3 regions of the Serratia sp. Res13-Sevr-LER1-36-b genome follow, and region 1 is predicted to be linked to each of the others. Evidence: predicted binding sites of a transcription regulator. Region 1 holds the regulator's gene; each other region holds the start of a gene.
The links. Region 1 encodes PurR, which represses purine synthesis genes. Its sites were predicted from a motif close to CANGCAAACGTTTGCNTG; they were not measured.
Positions count from the first base shown of each region.

Region 2: purM (phosphoribosylformylglycinamidine cyclo-ligase) is a predicted target of PurR. The motif match lies at 3,176-3,193, and genes of this name have one in related genera.
Region 3: purT (formate-dependent phosphoribosylglycinamide formyltransferase) is a predicted target of PurR. The motif match lies at 3,137-3,154, and genes of this name have one in related genera.

Region 1 covers NZ_JADACK010000005.1:723,753-731,305, forward strand. Annotated here, with positions in the region: gene cfa (cyclopropane fatty acyl phospholipid synthase) at 1-331, opposite strand, end outside; gene punC (purine nucleoside transporter PunC) at 672-1,877, opposite strand; gene punR (DNA-binding transcriptional activator PunR) at 2,003-2,923, shown strand; gene purR (HTH-type transcriptional repressor PurR) at 2,980-4,005, opposite strand; gene IMQ33_RS04425 (YnhF family membrane protein) at 4,330-4,419, shown strand; gene sodB (superoxide dismutase [Fe]) at 4,484-5,062, opposite strand; gene IMQ33_RS04435 (C40 family peptidase) at 5,289-6,104, opposite strand; gene IMQ33_RS04440 (Grx4 family monothiol glutaredoxin) at 6,514-6,861, shown strand; gene rnt (ribonuclease T) at 6,946-7,553, opposite strand, start outside.
Region 2 covers NZ_JADACK010000023.1:277,676-285,228, reverse strand. Annotated here, with positions in the region: gene IMQ33_RS18950 (winged helix-turn-helix domain-containing protein) at 1-293, shown strand, start outside; gene IMQ33_RS18945 (hypothetical protein) at 283-783, shown strand; gene uraA (uracil permease) at 986-2,275, opposite strand; gene upp (uracil phosphoribosyltransferase) at 2,396-3,022, opposite strand; gene purM (phosphoribosylformylglycinamidine cyclo-ligase) at 3,278-4,315, shown strand; gene purN (phosphoribosylglycinamide formyltransferase) at 4,315-4,953, shown strand; gene speG (spermidine N1-acetyltransferase) at 5,066-5,623, shown strand; gene IMQ33_RS18915 (DUF1993 family protein) at 5,666-6,172, opposite strand; gene IMQ33_RS18910 (polymer-forming cytoskeletal protein) at 6,484-7,224, shown strand; gene pstB (phosphate ABC transporter ATP-binding protein PstB) at 7,237-7,553, opposite strand, start outside.
Region 3 covers NZ_JADACK010000017.1:20,900-28,452, forward strand. Annotated here, with positions in the region: gene pabB (aminodeoxychorismate synthase component 1) at 1-271, opposite strand, end outside; gene IMQ33_RS10065 (glycosyltransferase) at 548-1,555, shown strand; gene IMQ33_RS10070 (YoaH family protein) at 1,619-1,864, shown strand; gene purT (formate-dependent phosphoribosylglycinamide formyltransferase) at 1,902-3,080, opposite strand; gene dbpA (ATP-dependent RNA helicase DbpA) at 3,292-4,674, shown strand; gene IMQ33_RS10085 (YebG family protein) at 4,760-5,086, shown strand; gene yqfB (N(4)-acetylcytidine aminohydrolase) at 5,126-5,434, shown strand; gene IMQ33_RS10095 (S9 family peptidase) at 5,622-7,553, shown strand, end outside.

The DNA of each region.
Region 1 (7,553 bases):
GTTTTTGGGATTGCAGATTGGTCAGGCGGGCGGCGGCAATACGCAAGATATCCTTCAGGTGGTGGGGCAGTTTCTTTTCCAGGCCAGCTGCGACAACCCGCTGAAAAAATATGTCCAGCCGTTCGCACTCCCACCAACCGTCCATATAGCTTTCGCCCAGCCCCAGAGAGCCGTCTTGCAGTACGCGTTTAAAGAAATTGGGATTATTGATCTGAATATCGAAAGGGCGTGAACCATTGATTTCAATACCGGCCATGCTAAGCATTTCATGAGCGATACGATACCAATGGTTATCCTGGATGCTCAGATCTTCTATACACGATGAACTCATAGCTTCTCCATCACCTTCTTCTGACTTATGATCCTGCAGAATTTAATGTAGCCAATTTCTACAGGGACATACGTATACCTACGGTAAAAATTCACCGTGGTGTCTGAAATTCGACTTGAACAGAGGAAATTTAAGAGACTCCCTGCGTCAAAGGACGCGGGTAAATGCAACCTTAAATAAAGTGTGATGCCATCCACGTACGCAGCAGTTGCTGCAATAAGAGCTTAGTATAACTGTTATTCTAAAAGGTCGTTTTTGAGTATAGGCTTGCCGAGGCGTAGACTCAACTGCAAATCGCGCTCGGCAAGAATTTTCATTAAGTGACTATTTACAGAGATAATTATGACACGGAGTCGACACGCTCCTGCCGTGTTACCTGCGTTTCATCCGTTCCTTTCCCACGCTGCATCAGATAGCCCAAGGCTGCTAAAAATACGGTAGCAACCATTACGGTAACCGTGGCTAACAGCGGTTGGGCGATAAATGCCGAAACCAACAGGCTGGCGATAAAACATAATCCCAGCTGTAGCGTGTTTTGCAGCGCAGCGGCTTTGCCGCTGTTGTTGGGGAAGGGCATCAACGCATTGGCCACTAAAATAGGATAGCTGGCACCGTTAACTAATGCCATAAAGCAGAACGGGATCAACAGTGTGGTCAACGTCGGTTCGCTCAGGGTGGCAATCAGATACAGTGCTACCATGCTGATGCCATAAGCTACCAGCAGCCATGGCAACAAGGTTTTGCCAGAAATGCGATTTAAGGCGCTACGGCAGCTGTAACCCCCCAATAAGAAAGCCAGCGTTTGTGGCACATAGCTTAGGCCAATATCGTTAGGGCTATACCCCATATCGCCGAGGATAAAGGGTGAGCCCGTCAGCCAGGCGAAGAAGCCGGCAGAACAGGCGGCAAAAACCATCACGTTGCCGCTGAAGACCGGGGATTTCAAGATCTGCATAAAGCCAAGGCTGGGCTTTTTATCGGCGGAAGGTACCAGTCTGCTACGGTCTTTCAGCAGTAAGGTGGGGATCAGCAGCAGGGCGGTAATCCCCAACAGCACGGCGAAGATGGCCCGCCATCCCATATGGTTGAGCAACCAGGCGCCTAGCAGCGGGGCCAGCGCCGGAGAGAGTGCGACCAGCGGCATAATGGAGGCGAAAACGCGGTTGGCTTTGCCATCGCGGTAACGATCAACCACGATCGCCTGCCAGGTGACGGCGGCGGAACACACGCCAATGGCTTGGATAAAGCGCAGTGACCACAGTTGTGCCACGTTTTCGACCCACAGCATACCTAGACAGCCGACGGCGAACAGTGCCAGGCCAATCAATAACACGGGCTTACGGCCAATGCGGTCAGACAGCGGCCCCCACAGCAACTGGGCGAAGGCAAAGCCTGCCAGGAAGATACTCAGGCTGGCGCTGATCGCCCCAGCGGAGATTTGCAGATCCTGCTGCATGGCCCCAAAGGCGGGCAGGTACATATCGGTAGCCAGATAGCCCAACATACTTAGGCCGGCCAGGTAGAACATAAATCCAAAATTTCGCATTGCTATTTCTCGTTAAAATTATGTTGTCGCAGGTTTTGAAGCGCCGGCAAGTGTATACGGCTGGATCTCTGCTTGTGAAACGGTAATATTTGCAAGGTGCTGTTAAAAAATTTGAAGGCAAAGTTATGTGGTCTGAATATTCACTCGATGTGGTAGATGCGGTGGCGCGAACCGGTAGTTTCAGCGCAGCGGCGCAGGAATTGCATCGCGTTCCCTCGGCGGTGAGCTATACGGTGCGCCAACTGGAGCAATGGCTGGCGGTGCCGCTGTTTGAACGCCGTCACCGCGATGTGGAACTCACGCCAGCGGGGGCGCTGTTTGTTAAAGAAGCACGGGTTGTTATCAAAAAAATGCTCGATACCCGACGACAGTGTCAGCAGGTGGCCAACGGTTGGCGCGGGCAATTGCGGATTGCGGTCGATCTGATCGTCAAACCTCAGCGCAGCCGCCAACTGGTGCTGGATTTTTATCGCCATTTCCCCGACGTAGAACTGATAGTGCAGCCTGAAGTATTCAACGGCGTGTGGGATGCACTGGTCGATGGTCGCGCTGAGATGGCCATTGGTGCAACGCGGGCGGTGCCGGTCGGCGGCGGTTTTGCCTTTCGCGATATGGGTTTTATGAATTGGCTCTGCGTAGTACATGCTAAACATCCGCTCGCCGCCTTGCAAGGAAAGCTGCGCGACGATCAACTACGGCCTTATCCCTCGTTGCTGTTGGAGGATACTTCGCGCAATTTACCCAAGCGGGTGACCTGGTCGCTGGACAACCAGCGGCGGCTGACCGTGCCGGACTGGGTTTCGGCGGTAGATTGTTTGCGTGCCGGGCTGTGTGTGGGCATGGTGCCCGCGCATCGAGTATTGCCGTTGGTACAAAGTGGCGAACTGGTGGTGTTACCACTGCATGAGCCTTTCCCGCCCAGCGCCTGCTGCCTGACCTGGCAGCAAAACGCCCAGTCTCCGGCCATGGCCTGGCTGTTGGACTATCTTGGCGACAGCGAAACGCTGAATCAGGAATGGCTCAGTGAAGAGGGGCCGGGTGATTAATCGGGCGCGGCATATTGCGGCGCCCCTACGGAGAAATATGGGTTAAGAAATAGGACTTAGCGGCGGTAATCGACAAAAGGACCATCTGCCACGGAGCGACGCTCAATAAGTTTTGGATGCACTTCAATCACCTGCGACTCTTCACGCTTGCTGATGATGCGATCTAACAGCATGGTAAAGGCCATCTCGCCCAGGCGCTCTTTAGGCTGGTGAATGGTGGTCAGAGCGGGAGTGAAGTAGCGGGCATTACGCACGTTGTCGTAACCAATAACCGAGATATCCTGCGGTACACGCAACCCCAGCTCATCGGCGGCGCAAATCGCCCCCATGGCCATAATATCGCCGCCACAGAAAACGGCGGTTGGGCGATGCTTTTGCGACAGGATCTGATGCATGGCTTTGTAGCCAGATTCAGGCTCGAAATCCCCCTGCACGACCCATTCTTCGCGCACTTCGATGTTGGCTTCCTTCATGGCCTTCAGAAAGCCCTGGTGGCGACCTCCACCGGTATTACGCGCCAGTTGACCAGGAATGGCACCGATGTCCCGGTGGCCACGTTCGATCAGGTAGCGGCCTGCCAGGTAACCGCCCTCGAAGGCATTGTCGATAATGGTATCGGTGAAGTCTCCGCGCGCGGTACCCCAATCCATCACTACCATGGGAATATTACGGTAATCTTCCAGCATGCCCAGTAGCTGATCTGGATATTCTGAGCACATCACCAGCAGGCCATCGACGCGCTTTTGCGCCAACATCGCCAGATAGGCTTGCTGTTTATCCAGATTATTGTGCGAGTTACACAAGATCAGGGTATAGCCTTTGCTGTAACAGCTGTTTTCAACCGCTTCGATCACTTCGGCAAAATAGGGGGCCTCGCTCGAGGTGGCGAGCAAACCGATCGATTTGGTGTGATTGACCTTGAGACTGCGGGCTACGGCGCTGGGTGAATAGTGCAGCTCTTTGATGGCGGCCCAAACGGCCGTTTTGGTATCTTCGGCGACGAAACGCGTTTTATTGATAACGTGCGATACGGTAGTGGTAGAAACGCCAGCGCGTTTGGCCACATCTTTAATCGTTGCCATGTAAAAAATGACTCCTAAACCCACATGTTACAGCATGTAAGTATGATGTTAATCGTTTGCCTACGTAGATCCTTCCCCAGATAAGCGAAAACTGAGTTTTTAGTGCTGAAGTCGTAAATCGCTTGAACAGGGAGGGGCAGTTTATCGGTACGCAGTAGTGAACTGCGGATTTTGTCGCAAATTGAAGAAAAGTGGAAGAGCTAATCGGTAATTATCAGCGGGGAAATCAAAACAAGATTTTAATCACGGACTGTGGGAAAATGATTTGACGTATAAACTGTGTGGCTTATGCTCTGGAAAAGCCAATCTGAGAGGGAGTTGTATATGGATACCAATTTGAAGATGTCATTACTCACCACCGTGGGTGCTTTGGCAATGATTATTGCTTTCAGTTTTATTGCCGCATTGAACTGATCCGCAGCAGAAAAACAAAGGCGCAGCTTGATGCTGCGCCTTATTATTAGCTAGCCACCCGCCGTTAAGCCAGGTTTTCTGCCACGAACGCCCAGTTCACCAACGCCCAGAAGTTTTCCAGGTACTTTGGTCGCGCATTGCGGTAGTCGATATAGTAAGCATGTTCCCACACGTCAACGGTCAATAGCGGAACGTCTGCGCCGGTCAGCGGGGTTGCCGCATTCGAGGTGCTGACGATCGCCAGACTACCGTCCGCTTTTTTCACCAGCCAGGTCCAGCCCGCGCCGAAGTTTTTCACGGCGGCATCGGTGAACTGCTCTTTAAAGGCGGCGAAGGAGCCGAATGACTTATTGATGGCCTCTGCCACTGCGCCCGTTGGCTCGCCACCACCTTGCGGTGATAAGCAGTGCCAATAGAAGGTGTGGTTCCAGACCTGAGCGGCGTTGTTGAACACGCCGCCGGTGGAGGTCTTGACGATCTCGACCAGGGATTTGCCTTCGAACTCGCTGCCTTTCACCAGATTGTTCAGGTTAACCACATAGGTGTTATGGTGCTTGCCATAGTGGTATTCCAGCGTTTCTGCGGAAATGTGCGGTTCGAGAGCGTTTTTCTCATACGGTAATGCAGGTAATTCAAACGACATTGCTTTCTCCTTTTATAGACAATACGCCTCTCCGACGCTTTGGGCCGTGGGGCCGAGGGCGAAAAAACGCAATTGCACCACTTTTGTTATGGTTATTAATCTTAACAACTTTCCGAGCGAAAAGAACATCCAAAGTGTGCCAAGTGGCTGATTGATTAAAGTCGCAGCGGTTTTTGATTTTTGGGGGAGTAAGGCACGGCTGAGCAGCTGGCTCAGCCGTGCTAGGTCAACGAATGGTGGTCGGGGTCACTACGCGGCGGGCGCCAATGTAATGGTTCTGCCAATAGTCGTTATCCAACTGACTGATGCGAATTTCTTCACCGGTGCGCGGTGACTGGATGAACTTACCGTTACCAAGATAGACGCCAACGTGATCGGCGGTGCCACGGTTGTTGATGCGGAAGAACACCAGATCGCCTTTCTCCAGCTCATTACGTTTGATCGGCGCTGCATCACGCAGGTGGTACATTTCGTTGGCGGTACGCGGCATTTTGATTTTCACGACGTCTTTGTACGCGTAATAAATCAGCCCACTGCAGTCGAATCCTGTACCAGGTGAAGATCCACCCCAGCGGTAGGGTTTACCCATTTGCCCCATCAGCTTGGCCATGGCGGTTTGCTTGGCGTGCTGATAACGTTTTTTATGGGCGGCGGAAAGTTTCAACGGTTTTTCGCGGCCTGCCAGTTTTGCCGTAGCTTTGCCTTCTTCACGATGGCGACCATAGCCTTTTTTATAGCCTTTTTTAGGCGGAGTCACTTTGAGCTTGGCCGTTTTGGTTACCTGGCTTTTGGTTTTAACGCTGGTGGTTTTTTTGGCGGTCTTTAAGGTTGCTGGTTTGGTTTTTAGCGTTTTCGGAGGGGTGGCTGCCTTCACTTTTTTATTGGCTTTCTCCGCTTTCTTTTTCTTGCGGTCGTCTGGCCGTGCTTCATTAACGTGACTCTTGCGCTGCTCGGCAGAAACACGTGCCTGTGGCGCAGCGTGCGCCAAATTGAAGAAGAGCTGCGTAAATAGCAGCACAAAAAGTGTAATAATTAACCGCATATCGACGTTACCAACCTTGGCTCCGAAACAGAAATCGAATGAGTCACAGTATTCCCGAAATTCACCCTATAAAACAGCGTGGATCTCATAAATACTAATCCATATTGTGAGAAAACGTTAATGGCATTTTTATTGTTGCAAAATCAAACGCCTGGTGCCTAAAAAAACGACAAAGATCATGTGGTTGGCTTATTGCTCTCCGGGATTGAGCAGCGCAAATATAATAGTGAAACGTCCCGATTAAAAATGTTATTCTGGGGCCATGTTTTAACCGGTTCGTTGTGACGGCCGCTTTTGCTGAGGCAATCAGAGAATGTCCCTGCAAAAGATGGCGTTTTTTGGCACCGGTCCTGCCGCTACAATAGCCAGTGTGATGCATGTTGTAGCCATGATGTGGCTTGAGGAAGCAATAATGACGACGATTGAAAAAATTCAGCAGCAAATTTCTGCCAACCCGATCCTGCTGTATATGAAAGGCTCACCGAAATTGCCAAGCTGCGGTTTCTCCGCTCAGGCCGTGCAGGCGCTTTCAGCCTGTGGCGAACGTTTTGCCTATGTTGATATTCTGCAAAACCCGGACATCCGCGCCGAGCTGCCAAAGTACGCCAACTGGCCAACTTTCCCGCAGCTGTGGGTCGATGGCGAACTGGTTGGCGGCTGCGATATCATCATCGAGATGTACCAGCGTGGTGAACTGCAGCCGTTGATCAAAGAAACGGCAGAGAAGTATAAAGATCAGGAAGACCAGCAGCCTTAATGGCACAGGGTTTTCCAAATAAAATCGGGCGGCACCTTTAACAGTGCCGCCCGATTTTTTTATGTCTGTCAGTTTGCCTGCAAGCTATTGCGATTCAACGTTGGCAATCGGCCAGCCACCGAGACGTTTCCAGCGGTTGACCAGTTCACAGAACAGCTGGGCGGTTTGCTGGGTATCATAAAGTGCTGAGTGCGCCTGGCTGCTGTCAAACGGCATGCCAGCGGCAATACAGGCTTTGGCCAGCACCGTCTGCCCCAATACCAGCCCACTAAGCGCAGCGGTATCAAAGGTGGCGAACGGGTGGAACGGGTTGCGCTTCAGGCTGGCGCGCTCGGCGGCGGCCATCAGGAAACTGTGATCAAAGTTGGCATTATGCGCCACGATGATTGCCCGGTTACAGCCCTGATCCTTAATGCCTTTACGCACGGCTTTGAAAATCGCATGCAGCGCATCATATTCACTCACTGCGCCACGCAGTGGGTTATGTGGATCGATACCGTTAAAGGCCAGCGCTTCCGGTTGCAGGTTCGCCCCTTCAAACGGCTCTACATGAAAATGCAGCGTTTCATCCTGCTGCAACCAACCATTTTCATCCATTTTCAGCGTGACGGCGGCAATCTCTAGCAGCGCATCGGTCTGAGCATGAAACCCGGCGGTTTCCACATCAATAACAACGGGATAAAACCCACGGA
Region 2 (7,553 bases), on a different contig from region 1:
GCTCATCAATTTATATTTACAACGCCAAAGAACCTTTAGAGGTCGATTACACATTAATAGGGAAGTATCAACATTGTGATATTTATGGAGAAGATGGGAAACTCACTCTCTCATATATCAAATCAAGAATTGACACTCACAACATACAGTGCAATAACGTAGAGAGCCAGTCTTTGTATTATTTTGTAAATACCGAAATAAAAAGAGAATCAATTTTCTTATGTGATAATCGCATTGATGGTAATGCTAGAAGTAATTGTAAATCATATCATTGGACTGGCTATGAAAACTAAATTCATTATTCCATTAGTAATTTTGACCAGTGCTATTTTGGCCGCTGCGTATTACTTATTTTATTTGGAAAACAAAACAGAAACTATCTCTTGCGAAACTAAACTTTATTACAAATTTTACAAACCCAACCCCGAAGTAGTCGCCAACTACAATATAATTATAAATTTAAAAGGCGACAGCGATAAAGATGATGGAAGAGGTAAGTTCTCAATAACTGCAAACTTTAATGATGGGAAGAACACTTACTTTATCAGACGTGATATCATCGTCAGCTACCAAGTTGACGATAATGGTTTGTATTTTTTTAAAACCCTCTATATCAATAAATATGCCAGAGACACCATCCCTGAAAATATCGAAAAACGCATTGTGCCAGATGTTTTTTCTAAAATAAACAGTTTGTCAGGCTACACCATACGCCCGGCAGGTAAGCAAGGGTACTTTATCTATGAAACCGATATTCCGGTTTTTTACTGTAATCGGTTATAACCAGGCAACCGTTGGCAGAAGTACTTGCCTGTTGCCCAATTATCCGTGCCTATAGCCTGCAGCAAGCAGGCTATAGTGGACCTAGAAGCACTCAAGAAACATCGCCTGGCCATGAAGCCAATATTCCCACCGTTAAGGTGAATAATATTGGCACAATCATCAGCAGGCCCGCTCTATCAGCAAGCTAATAGAGCTTTGCCGATTATTTTTGGTCCAGTCGCTCTTCTGGCACATCGATCACTTCTTCTTCCTTGCGGTATAGGCTAATCAATTTGAACAGCAGGCTTAGACCGATACCGACGATGGTCGCCAATGCCATACCTTTCAGCTCCGCTGCACCGATATGCACTTTCGCGCCGCTAACGCCGATAATCAGGATCACCGAGGTCAGGATCAGGTTCTGCGCCTTGTTGTAATCCACCTTGGACTCGATCAATACGCGGATACCCGAAGCGCCAATCACGCCATACAGCAACAGGGAAACACCGCCCATTACCGGCACCGGTACCACCTGGATCGCCGCCGCCAGCTTGCCTACGCAAGAAAGCAGAATGGCCAGAATTGCTGCTCCACCGATCACCCAGGTGCTGTAAACCTTGGTAATGGCCATGACACCGATGTTCTCACCATAGGTGGTGTTAGGCGTAGAGCCGAAGAAGCCGGAGATCACGGTGGAAATCCCGTTGGCAAACATTGAGCGGTGGAGGCCAGGATCGCGCAGCAGATCTTTTTTAACGATGTTTGCCGTGACTACCAGGTGACCAACGTGCTCAGCAATTACCACCAATGCCGCAGGCAGAATGGTGAAGATGGCAAACCACTCAAAGCGCGGCGTATAGAAGGTCGGCAAGGCAAACCAGTGTGCGTCACGGATTGGCGTCAGATCCACCACGCCCATAAAGAACGACAGCGCATAGCCTACCAACACACCAATCAGGATCGGGATAATCGCCAGGAAACCGCGGAAAAGCACCGAGCCTAATACGGTAACACCCAGCGTCACCAGTGAAATAGTGATGGTCGTGCTGTCTGCGGAGGTGCCTTCCGCCGGTAACAGCCCGGCCATGTTGGCCGCCACGCCCGCCAGCTCCAAACCGATGACGGCAACGATTGCGCCCATCGCCGCAGGCGGAAACATCACATCCAACCAGCCGGTTCCGGCCTTCTTGACGATCAGCGCGACCAGGCAGAACAGCACGCCGCACATGATAAAGCCACCCAGTGCAACCTCATACCCCAGCGGCAACAGCAGCAACACCGGTGAAATAAACGCAAAGCTGGAGCCCAGATAGGCCGGTATCTTGCCCTTACAGATAAACAGATATAGCAATGTCCCCACGCCGTTAAACAGCAGTACCGTCGCCGGGTTGATCTTGAACAGGATCGGCACCAGCACGGTGGCCCCGAACATGGCAAACAAATGCTGGAAGCTGAGTGGGATGGTCTGGAACAGCGGCGGGCGTTCACTAACGCCGATGGCGCGACGGGTCATGGGGTGTTTTTCCTCTGAGTTAATATCAGTTGTGTTGGCTTGGTGATCAATGCTCAATGGATTGTCAGGGTTGGCAATCCAAAGGGCATTAAAAAGCCGACTCTCAGGTCGGCTTATTTATTATTTGGTACCAAATATCTTATCGCCTGCATCACCCAGGCCAGGCACGATGTACCCTTTGTCATTCAGACATTGATCGATCGAAGCGGTATACAACTCAACATCTGGATGCGCTTTCTCCAGCGCGGCGATCCCTTCAGGAGCGGCGACCAGCACCAGCACCTTAATGCTGCTACAACCGGCTTTCTTCAGGAGGTCGATAGTGGCGATCATCGAACCACCGGTAGCCAGCATTGGGTCAACCACCAGCGCCATGCGCTCGTCAATGTTGGAAACCAGTTTCTGGAAATAAGGGACCGGCTCCAGGGTTTCTTCATCACGATAAACCCCAACCACGCTGATACGAGCGCTCGGTACGTGCTCCAGCACCCCTTCCATCATGCCCAGACCGGCACGCAGGATTGGCACTACGGTAATCTTTTTCCCTTTAATCTGCTCAACTTCAACCGGCCCACACCAACCTTCGATGGTAACTTTCTCTGTCACCAGATCGGCGGTCGCTTCATAGGTCAGCAAACTACCCACTTCAGAAGCCAGCTCACGAAAGCGTTTGGTGCTGATATCGTGTTCGCGCATCAGACCAAGCTTGTGCTTAACCAGCGGGTGTTTCACCTCAACGATCTTCATCATTTTTCTCCTATTAAGGTGGTTGACGGCCAAAAAAATCGCCGGATTATACCGCCTTTTGCTTCCGACGCCACTACCAATAGCCGGATCGAGATCAACAAAAGCGTGATCAACAGTATAGAAGACGAAAAGTTCGAGCGGGCTCACATGGTTCTCGCAAACGTTTGCTTGCGCTGTTAGAATTGCCGCGCCTGGTTCCGGCACCACCGCCGGAAGCACCGTTCTCAAACCGCAAACCGTCGTGGGGATCGCGCAGTGACCGACAAAACCTCTCTCAGCTATAAAGACGCAGGTGTCGATATCGATGCTGGCAACGCATTGGTAGACCGCATCAAAGGTGTAGTGAAACAGACCCGCCGCCCGGAAGTGATGGGTGGACTGGGCGGTTTTGGCGCCCTGTGCGCGTTGCCGCAAAAATACCGCGAGCCGATACTGGTTTCCGGCACCGACGGCGTGGGTACCAAGCTGCGTCTGGCGATGGATTTAAAACGCCACGACACCATCGGTATCGATCTGGTGGCGATGTGTGTTAACGATCTGGTGGTTCAGGGCGCTGAACCCTTGTTCTTCCTCGATTACTTCGCTACCGGCAAGCTGGATGTGGATACCGCCGCCAGCGTGATCACCGGGATTGCCGAAGGGTGTAAACAGTCCGGCTGTGCGTTAGTGGGTGGCGAGACCGCCGAAATGCCCGGCATGTACCACGGTGAAGACTATGACGTCGCTGGTTTCTGCGTGGGCGTGGTTGAGAAATCCGAAATCATCGACGGCAGCAAAGTACAGTCCGGCGATGCGCTGATCGCTCTGGGCGCTTCAGGCCCGCACTCCAACGGTTATTCGCTGGTGCGCAAGATCCTCGAAGTGAGCAAGACCGACCCCACCACCACTGACCTGGCAGGCAAACCGCTGGCAGATCATCTGCTCGAGCCGACCAGGATTTACGTCAAATCGGTACTGGAATTGATCGAGAAAGTGGAAGTGCACGCGATTGCTCACCTGACCGGTGGCGGCTTCTGGGAAAATATCCCACGTGTGTTGCCAGAAGGGATGCAGGCGGTGATCGACGAGTCGAGCTGGCAGTGGCCTGCCGTGTTTAGTTGGTTGCAGCAGGCAGGCAACGTGAGCCGTCATGAAATGTACCGTACCTTTAACTGCGGTGTCGGTATGGTGATTGCGCTGCCACAGGAGTCGGTAGAAAAAGCCATCGCAATATTGACCGCCGCGGGTGAAAAAGCCTGGCAGATTGGTAAACTGACCGCTTCTTCTGACGAACAACAAGTGGTCATCCAGTGATGAAAAAGATTGTGGTGTTGGTCTCCGGCCAGGGGAGTAATCTCCAAGCACTGATCGATGCCTGCCAACAGGGCCGGATTGCCGCCACTATCGTGGCGGTATTCAGCAATAACGCGCAGGCTTATGGCCTGCAGCGTGCCGAAGAGGCTGGCATTGCCGCTCAAGCGCTGGATGCCAAAGCCTTTGCCGATCGCGAAGCCTTTGACGCCGCGTTGGCGCAGGCTATCGACCAATACCAACCCGATCTGGTGGTGCTGGCCGGTTATATGCGCATTCTCAGCAACGCCTTTGTGCAGCACTATGCCGGGCGCATGCTGAATATCCACCCTTCCCTGCTGCCGAAATACCCTGGGTTGCATACCCATCGTCAGGCTATCGACAACGGCGACGCCGAACATGGCACTTCGGTGCATTTCGTCACGGAGCAGCTCGACGGTGGCCCGGTGATCCTGCAAGCCAAGGTACCGATCTTCCCCGGTGACGAGGAAGATGAGATCATTGAGCGGGTGCAGACCCAGGAACACACCATATATCCTCTGGTGGTGAGCTGGTTTATCGAAGGGCGGCTGGCAATGCGCGATAACGCCGCCTGGCTGGACGATGAACGCCTGCCAGCGCAAGGTTATGCCGCCGACTGATCCGCAATTTAACCGCAATCTAAACGGTGCCTTTCACGGCGCCGTTTTTTTTCGCCTTGAATCTGCTCCTGGGGTTATACTTTTGCCAGATTACTGATACCTAGGAGAATGTATGTCGAGTACCACCAACGTCAGGCTGCGCCCGCTGGAGCGGGAAGATCTGGCGTTTGTTCACCAGATGGATAACAACGCCAGCGTCATGCGCTACTGGTTCGAAGAACCTTATGAAGCCTTTGTCGAGCTCTCCGATCTGTACGATAAACACATTCACGATCAGAGCGAACGGCGTTTTATCATCGAGCATGAAGGGGCCAAGGTCGGGCTGGTTGAACTGGTAGAGATCGACCATATCCACCGCCGCGCCGAATTCCAGATCATCATCGATCCGGCGCATCAGGGCAAAGGCTACGCCAGCACCGCCGCCAAACTGGCGATGGACTACGGCTTCTCGGTACTTAACCTGTATAAGCTGTATTTGATCGTCGATAAAGAAAACCCGAAGGCGATCCATATTTACAGCAAGCTGGGCTTTGAGGTCGAAGGCGAATTGATTGACGAATTCTTCGTTAGCGGTGCATACCGCACCGTGCTGCGCATGTGCATCTTCCAGCCGCAGTATTTAGCGAAGTTCAAGACGGCCCAGTCTGGTGATAAGCCATTGATCAAATAACAGCCAATCGGGGAGATATTATTCTCCCCGAAAGATGCAGAATTACTTCGCGCCCAGATAATCCCATTTCCCCACTTCCACACCCTGATTACGCAGGATGTTATAGGCGGTGGTCAGGTGGAAATAAAAGTTGGGGATGGCGAAAGTCAGCAGGAAATCTTGCGCGGTGAAGTGGAAGTCACGCGTTTTGCTTTTAATCTCAATATTGCGGTCATCGGCCTCGGCAAAATCTGCCGCCTGGAAGCCCTGCACATAGGCGATGGTTTTTTCGATACGCTGGTACAGTTCGGCAAAGCTGGCTTCGTTATCCGGCATGGACGGTACTTCCTGCCCGGCTAATCTGGCCACTGCGCCTTTGGCAGCATCGCTGGCAATTTGTACTTGCCGCAGCAGTGGAAACATATCTGGCGCCAGTCGAGCTTCTAACAGCACGCTTTCAGCCTGCTGCTTCTGCTGCAAGAACTGCTCACCTTTTTTCAGTAACGCCGACAGGATCTGCAAACCACGGACAAACTGTAATGGGGAATGGGCATAAATCGATAAAGACATACAACCTCCAGATGTGAGTGACCAGCCATCTTACGCCGGTTGCCGGAGTAATGTCGTTCAGTTGTTTGACAGAGTGTGTCCGCACCCCCATATTCATGCAAAAAATCTATTTAACATTAAAAATCATATAAATAGTCAATTTTTGTGACCCTTTGAGAATATCCTTGGTTGGCCAAGCGAGTGGTGAATTAGCTCGCATTATTAGGTATCATCACTCGCTACTACGGATAGCCCTGCAGGAACCGTCACGCTGGCTGCCGCCTGGCATCCCGCACTTTCGCGGCGAATGGACTTCTAACGGCCTGAAAAACATGCGTAATTACAACTTATTATGGTGTATATGGGGATTATGGACACTGTCCATCGTTCTCTGGCTGACAGGGATCAGCTTCACCGGTATCTACTTAAAACGCGCGCTGCTGGCCGCCTTGGTCCTGGCACTGTTGGCTACGCTGGCGTTTATCTACAAAATAACAAGGATGGATCAAATGCTGTCATTCAATAAGAAAAATAAAGCCGTTAATGAGGAAAAAGCGCAGGAGCTGATCGATCAGCCCGTGCCTCAGCCGGCTGCTCACTCTGAGCCAAACGCCCTGCCTGAAGTTGCCGACGCCATCAAGCCAATCCGTGCCAAGAAGGACACCTTTATCTCCAATGGTGCGCTGTTCACCGGTGTGATCGAAGGCGATGGCAATATCATTGTCGAAGGCCGGGTTGAGGGAAACATCATTTGCAGCCACATGGTGCGCATTGAAACCAGCGGCCATGTCAAAGGCGAGATCCGCGCCCAGCAAATCATGATCAATGGCCCCGTTGAAGGCCGTTGCTTCGCCGACTCGCTGTCAATCCAGCCGAAGGGCAGCATGCGCGGTGATATTTTCGCCGACGAAATCTCCATCGAGAAAGGCGGCCTGTTTATTGGCCAATCGCAGTTGATGCAAAAAACGCCTCCACAGGCCCAGCCCGCTCAGGCAAAAGTGACCGCACTGAAAAAGGTTGAACCTGAACAACAGGAACAACCGACCCCGCAGTCGAGCAAGCATGCCAATTAAGCTCCTCGCCCGTCAGCCATAGCGGCCAGTAATGTAATCCTCTGTACGGCGTTGGCGTGGCGAAGTGAAAATCGCGTCGGTATCGTTATATTCCACCAGCGTCCCCTGGTGGATAAACGCCGTATAGTCGGAAACCCGCGCGGCCTGCTGCATGTTGTGGGTCACCAGCACCACGCTGTAGCGCTGTTTCAGCACCGAAATCAATTCCTCGATGGTTAAGGTGGAAATCGGATCCAGCGCAGAGGTCGGTTCATCGAGCAGCAACACTTCCGGTTCAACCGCGATCGCCCGTGCAATCACCAACCGCTGTTGTTGGCCGCTGGATAGGC
Region 3 (7,553 bases), on a different contig from region 1:
TGAGAGCGTCTAGCTGTTGCTGTAACAGCACAAAGGGATCTTCAGGCGAGTTACTGCGAGTCCCTCCCTGCTGGATCTCGGTGCTGGCACCGCAAGTAGTCAGCGTGGTGCGCGGTTCTGCCACCAGAATGTCAAACCGGTTATGCGGGTGCTCGGCAAAGCCTGAATGCAGCAGCATAGCCCAAGGCCGTTGTGCCAATGGAGCGAACAGCGTTAATACGGCTTCGCGCGTATAGGGTAACGATTTGAGGTTTGGGGCGGTGACATTCATAGGGTTCAATCAACCTGATTCACGTAAACAGCGGTGTTGGCAGCCATTCTGCCACATTACGCCATAGGGTGCTGCTTACAGATTAGCCGGATGAAAAGTAAACCAAGCGTAAATGGAGCATTTTTTGCCACGTCTGCCATAATATAAAATGTAAAATGCCATTATATATTCGCTGAAAGAAATTTCCTCGGTGAATATTTTAATAAGTAAAATAATAATAAAGGTATCTTCTTTTACCCGATAATTATTCTAATTACCCCGCAGGTGAGGGCAGCAATGTCATTAAAATTAAGCGTTATTGTTCCTTTGCATAATGTTGGGGAGCTATTTATTCCTTTCTTGAATTCATTGCTGGCGCAACATGAGCAGCAGTTGGAGGTGATCATCGTTAACGATGGCTCCACCGACGGCTCAGGAGAGATCGCGCACCGCTACGCCGCGCAGCATCCACATATCAAAGTCATCGATCAGCCCAATTCAGGGGTCTCCAATGCTCGCAATGCCGGGCTCGCCGTGGCCCGAGGCAAATATGTCGCCTTCCCCGATGCCGATGATTTATTGGATCCGAAAATGTATTCAACGCTGCTTACATTAGCCGAAGAACATCAATTAGACGTGATGCAATGTAACGGCGAACGCTATTTTGCAAGCAATGGTGATTTGCAACCCATTATTCCTGCTACGCGCCTGAAAGATACGGCGGTTATTTCTGGTGCACAGTGGTTGGAAAATGCGTTGAAATCAAGACGCTTTATTCATGTGGTGTGGTTAGCCGTGTATCGCCTGGATTTTATCAAGCAGCACCAACTCTATTTCGAACCTGGTTTACACCACCAGGATATCCCATGGACCACCGAGGTGATGTTCAATGCTCAACGAGTTAAATACCTGAGCAAACCGCTATATCGCCAACGGGTACACGACCGCTCGATCAGCAACCGTCGCCGTACCGGGAAGGCGAACGTCGAGTATCAACGCCACTATATGAAAATCGTCGAGATGCTGGTGGCACTGAATCAGCGTTACAGCAGCAAGATCTCGATTTGTGCGGCCTTCCATTGGCAGATCGCGCGTGAGGCACTGGGGATTTGCCATAGTATTCGCCGTGAGCCCGAACTGCAGGCGCAACAACAGATCGCTGAAGATTTCTACCGGCGCGGCATTCAGCGGATGATGATCGACAATATGCGGGGGATCAAGCAGACATGGCATGTGATGTTGTGGCTGCATCGCTTAAAACAGTGGCGCATTGATAACGTGACTCCCTTGCGGGCCAGCGAATAACAGGTGTAGGGATCTGCGCCGTTAGCGCGTATAATTCACGCCTATTTTACCGGGGAGAAATACATGCTTGCAGGTATGCCGTCACTGAGTCACCAAGAACAGCAGGAAGCTGCTGAACGTATCCATTTGCTGATGGGGCAGGGCATGAGCAGCGGAGAGGCCATCGCGACGGTGGCACAGGAAATCCGTGAAAAACATCAGGGCGATCAGGTTAGCGTGATGTTCGACGATGAAGAAGAACAAGAACATCAGCAGGAAGAACCGACCGAATATCTGGACGAAGATAGCGAAGACGACGAAAACTACTGACGTTAGCGGGGGTCGGTATCCCGAACCCCCAACCGCTTTACCCTTGCACCGTCACCGCAGCAGCGGCCTGCTTAGCCAGCTCTACCGCTTGCTCTACTTCTGGTGCAACGGCCAGTGCAACGCCCATCCGGCGTTTGCCCTCGATGTTCGGTTTACCGAATAGCCGCACCTGATTATAACCACTTAGTGCCGTCTCCAACCCACTGAAACGCACATTGTCGCTGCTTAGTTCTGGCAGGATCACCGCAGAAGCGGCCGGCCCGAACTGGCGTATCGCGTTAATCGGCAGCCCAATGAAAGCGCGTACGTGCAGCGCAAACTCGGACAGATCCTGCGAAATCAGCGTGACCATGCCAGTGTCGTGCGGGCGTGGGGAGACCTCGCTGAAAATCACCTCATCACCGCAGACGAACAGCTCAACGCCGAACAGGCCAAATCCACCCAGTGCGTTAACCACCTTTGCGGCGATCGCCTGAGCACGGCTTAATGCCAGCTCTGACATCCGCTGCGGTTGCCAGGACTCGCGGTAATCCCCATCTTCCTGACGGTGGCCGATCGGCTCACAGAAATGTACGCCATCGACGGCGTTGATGGTCAGCAGGGTGATCTCGAAATCAAACTTGACCAGTCCTTCAACAATGACCCGGCCTCCGCCAGCGCGGCCACCAAGCTGTGCGTAATCCCAGGCGGCACCCAGTTGCTGCTCTTCACGGATCAGGCTTTGCCCTTTGCCGGATGAGCTCATCACTGGCTTGACGATGCACGGGTAACCGATTTCGGCCACCGCTTGGCGGAAGTTTTGCTCGTTATCGGCAAAGCGGTAGCTGGAGGTGGGCAGTTCCAGCGTTTCAGCGGCCAGACGGCGAATACCTTCACGGTTCATGGTCAGACGTGTGGCTTCGGCACAGGGGACGACGTGATGGCCCTGTTGCTCCAACTCAACCAGCATGCTGGTGGCGATAGCCTCTATTTCCGGCACGATAAAATCGGGGCGTTCCTGTTCGATCAACGCTTTGAGCGCCGAACCATCCAGCATATTGATGACGTGGCTACGGTGTGCCACATGCATGGCTGGGGCATCGGCGTAACGGTCGACGGCAATCACTTCCAAGCCTAAACGCTGGCATTCGATGGCCACTTCTTTGCCCAGCTCGCCTGAGCCGAGTAGCATAACGCGGGTGGCGGCAGGACGCAGGGCGGTTCCAATAGTTAACATAGTCTGATACCTGGATCTGAATGAATTCACGGGTCTGACACTGAGCGCGCAGTATATACGAAAACGATTGCGTACGACCAGCGGTGCATATTAACTGCTTTTTTTAACGCTGAAATCCGGAAACCCCACCAACTCTGTTATCATCTGCGCCTGATCCGGTGCCAGCCAAGCGCAGCGCCGCCTTTCCACTTGCTATATAAGAGTTATTGCCGTGAGCACAGTTTCTTTTTCTTCCCTGCCGCTGCCAGCTGAACAGTTGGCCAACCTCAACGAACTGGGGTATGCCGAAATGACGCCGGTACAGGCCGCAGCACTGCCTGCCATCCTGAACGGGCAGGACGTACGTGCCAAAGCGAAAACCGGTAGCGGTAAGACGGCGGCATTTGGCATCGGCCTGCTGGATAAAATCAACGTTGCCAAAGTGGCAACCCAGGCGCTTATTCTGTGCCCGACGCGTGAGCTGGCCGACCAGGTGAGCAAAGAGCTGCGTCGCCTGGCCCGCTTTACCCAGAACATCAAGATACTGACCCTGTGTGGTGGCCAGCCGGTGGGGCCACAACTCGACTCCCTGGTGCATGCGCCGCACATTGTGGTGGGTACACCGGGCCGTGTGCAGGAGCATCTGCGCAAGAAAACCCTGGTGCTGGACGAGATGACCGTGCTGGTGCTGGATGAGGCCGACCGCATGTTGGATATGGGCTTTGCCGATGATATCGATGATGTGATCAGCTACACGCCGCCACAGCGCCAGACCCTGCTGTTTTCTGCCACCTATCCGGCGGGCATTGAGCGTATTAGCGCCCGTGTACAACGCCAGCCACTGAATGTGGAGGTCGAAGATGGCGATGAGCAAGCCTCTATCGAACAACGTTTCTATGAAACCACTCGCGATCAACGTCCTGCGGTGCTGGTGAGCGCCATCCGCCATTATCAGCCAGCGTCCTGCGTGGTGTTCTGTAACACCAAGCGTGATTGCCAGAGCGTGTATGAAGCGCTGGAAGCTCGTGGTATCAGTTGCATGGCGCTGCATGGCGATCTTGAACAACGCGATCGTGACCAGGTGCTGGTTCGCTTTGCCAACCGCAGCTGCCGTGTACTGGTAGCGACCGATGTGGCCGCGCGTGGTCTGGATATCAAAGAATTGGAGTTGGTGGTCAACTACGAACTGTCGTTTGACCCTGAGGTTCACGTCCACCGCATTGGCCGTACTGGTCGCGCCGGCCTGAGTGGGTTGGCGATCAGCCTGTGTACGCCGCAGGAAATGGTGCGTGTTCATGCTCTCGAAGAGTATCTGTCCATGCGCGCAAAATGGTCACCCGTGTCTGAGCTGAGCGGGGCGCCTAACACGCCGCTGGAAGCGGAAATGGTCACCCTGTGCATTGACGGCGGCCGCAAGGCTAAAATTCGCCCTGGCGATATTCTGGGGGCGTTGACCGGTGACGCCGGGCTAACGGCGGCAGAAGTCGGCAAGATCGACATGTTCCCGGTGCATGCCTATGTGGCTATCCGTAAGGCCAGCGCCCGTAAGGCACTGCAACAGCTTCAGCAAGGTAAGATCAAAGGCAAGAGCTGCAAAGTGCGGCTGTTGAAATAATAAACGGCAGGGCGCTTGCAGCCCTGCCCGAAATCACTCTATACTGTATAAAAACACAGTATCATAACCTTTGAGGAAGATGCTCATGGCTGTTGAAGTGAAATATGTAGTAGTGAGAAACGGTGAGGAAAAAATGACTTTCGCAAATAAGAAAGAAGCCGATGCCTACGACAAAATGTTGGATCTGGCCGATAGCCTCGGTGAATGGTTGCAGCAAGCGCCAGTCACGCTGGAAGAAGAACAGCGTGAAGGGTTGAGCTTCTTCCTGGCGGAACACAAAGATGTGCTGGCGCAGATCCTGCGTGGTGGTGCCCCGCAAGAAGCCGCCAAAAAGCCCGCTAAAACCAAAGGTGAGAAACCTGCCGCCGCCCCGGAAGAAGGCGCTGCGTCAGAAGAGCAGCAGGCCGCCTAAGCAGTGTTACAGCAACATGACCATAACCAAGGATCCAGCATGTCCCGTGAGATAACCTTCTTCAGCCGTTTTGAGCAAGATATTCTGGCTGGGCGCAAAACCATCACCATTCGGGATGCCAGCGAGGCTCACTTCCAGCCGAATGAGGTGCTGCGTGTCAGCCGCAATGAAGACGGCGTATTTTTCTGTTATATCGAGGTAAAGTCGGTAACGCCGGTGCGCCTGGATGAGCTAACGCATGAACATGCGCAGCAGGAGAATATGACGCTCAGCGAACTCAAGCAGGTGATCCAGGATATCTACCCAGGGCTGGATGAGCTGTTTGTCATCGCGTTTACCAAACGTTAGCCTCGGTTCGCCACTTAATCCTCCGCATCGCCCCAGCCACTTTTGTGGGAACTGGCGCGATGTTGTGGAGGAAATCCTCCATCTTGTCTGTTCTGACACCTCCATTGAAAAAATAGCTACGTGGCTTGTTAAGCTGGTGAAATTCGTGTCACTCTTGCCTTAATCAAAGTAAGCGGATGATTTAGCAATGATGACACCTCCCAAGGCAGAAAAACGGCCTTACCCAATTACCATCCATGGTGACACGCGTGTGGATGACTACTACTGGCTGCGCGATGACGAACGTACCGATCCCCAGGTATTAGACTATTTGCGGGCTGAAAATGCCTACACCGACGCGCAGCTAAAGCCACAACAGGCGCTGCGTGAAACTCTGTATCAGGAGATGGTTGCGCGTATTCCACAGCAGGAACATTCCGTGCCTTACGTCAGGCGTGGTTTCCGCTATCAGACCCGGTATGAGCCGGGTAATGAATATGCGCTGTATGTGCGGCAACCCGCAGCGGCTACTGAGCTTTGGGACACCTTGCTCGATGGCAATCAGCGTGCGGAAGGGCACGAGTTCTATACGCTGGGCGGGTTGGACGTCAGCCCGGACAACCAGCGTCTGGCCGTAGCGGAAGACTTCCTGTCGCGCCGCCAATACGATATCCGTTTCAAGGATTTACGCGACGATAGCTGGGCCGATGAGGTACTGGAAAACACCTCTGGCAATTTCGAGTGGGCGAATGATTCCGCCACCGTCTACTACGTGCGTAAACATGCCAAGACATTGCTGCCATATCAGGTCTATCGCCACGTGGTGGGCAGCGATCCGCAGCAGGACGTGCTGATCTACGAGGAACAGGATGACACTTTCTACGTCAGCCTGGAAAAAACCACCTCCGAGCGCTTTATCCTGATCCACCTCAGCGGTACCACCACCTCAGAGATCCTGTTGCTGGATGCGAACAGTGCAGACAGTAAACCGCAGATGTTTGCGCCGCGCCGCAAAGATCACGAATATGCCATCGATCACTACCGTGAGCATTTCTACATTCGTTCTAACAGAAACGGCAAGAACTTTGGCCTGTACCAGAGCGAGCAGGCTGACGAAAGCCAATGGCAGGAACTGATTGCCCCGCGCACCGATGTCATGCTCGAAGGGTTCAGCCTGTTCCGTGACTGGCTGGTGGTGGAGGAACGCATCGCCGGGCTGACCCAACTGCGCCAAATCCACTGGCAGAACGGTGAAGACAAGAGCATTGCTTTTGACGATCCGACCTATGTCACCTGGCTGGCCTACAACCCAGACCCGGAAACCGAGTTGCTGCGTTACGGCTATTCCTCCATGACCACCCCAACTACGCTGTATGAGTTGAATCTGGACAGTGGCGAGCGGGAGTTGCTCAAGCAGCAGGAAGTGAAAAACTTCACGGCGGAAGATTATCGTAGCGAGCGCGTGTGGGTGAAAGCCCGTGACGGCGTCGAGGTGCCGGTATCTTTGGTTTACCGTGCTGACCGCTTTGCACATGGGGCGAACCCGCTGATGGTGTATGCCTACGGCTCCTATGGCAGCAGCATGGATCCGGCATTCAGTGCCAGCCGCCTAAGCTTACTGGATCGCGGCTTTGTCTTCGCGCTGGCGCATATTCGCGGCGGTGCCGAACTGGGGCAACTCTGGTATGAAGACGGCAAGCTGTTCAACAAACAAAACACCTTTAACGACTTTATCGACGTCACTAAGGCATTGGTAGAGCAAGGCTATGGCGATGCTGACCGAGTGTTTGCCATGGGCGGCAGTGCCGGTGGTTTGCTGATGGGCGCGGTAGTCAACCAGGCTCCTGAGCTGTTCAATGGCGTAGTGGCTCAGGTGCCGTTTGTGGACGTGGTAACCACCATGCTGGATGAGTCTATACCGCTAACCACCGGTGAATATGACGAGTGGGGCAACCCAAACGACAAGGCGTATTACGATTACATCTTGCAGTACAGCCCTTACGACCAGGTGAAAGCGCAGGATTATCCGCATATGCTGGTCACCACCGGGCTGCATGATTCGCAGGTGCAATACTGGGAGCCTGCCAAGTGGGTGGCGAAACTGCGTGAGTTGAAAACCGACGATCGCCAACTGCTGCTA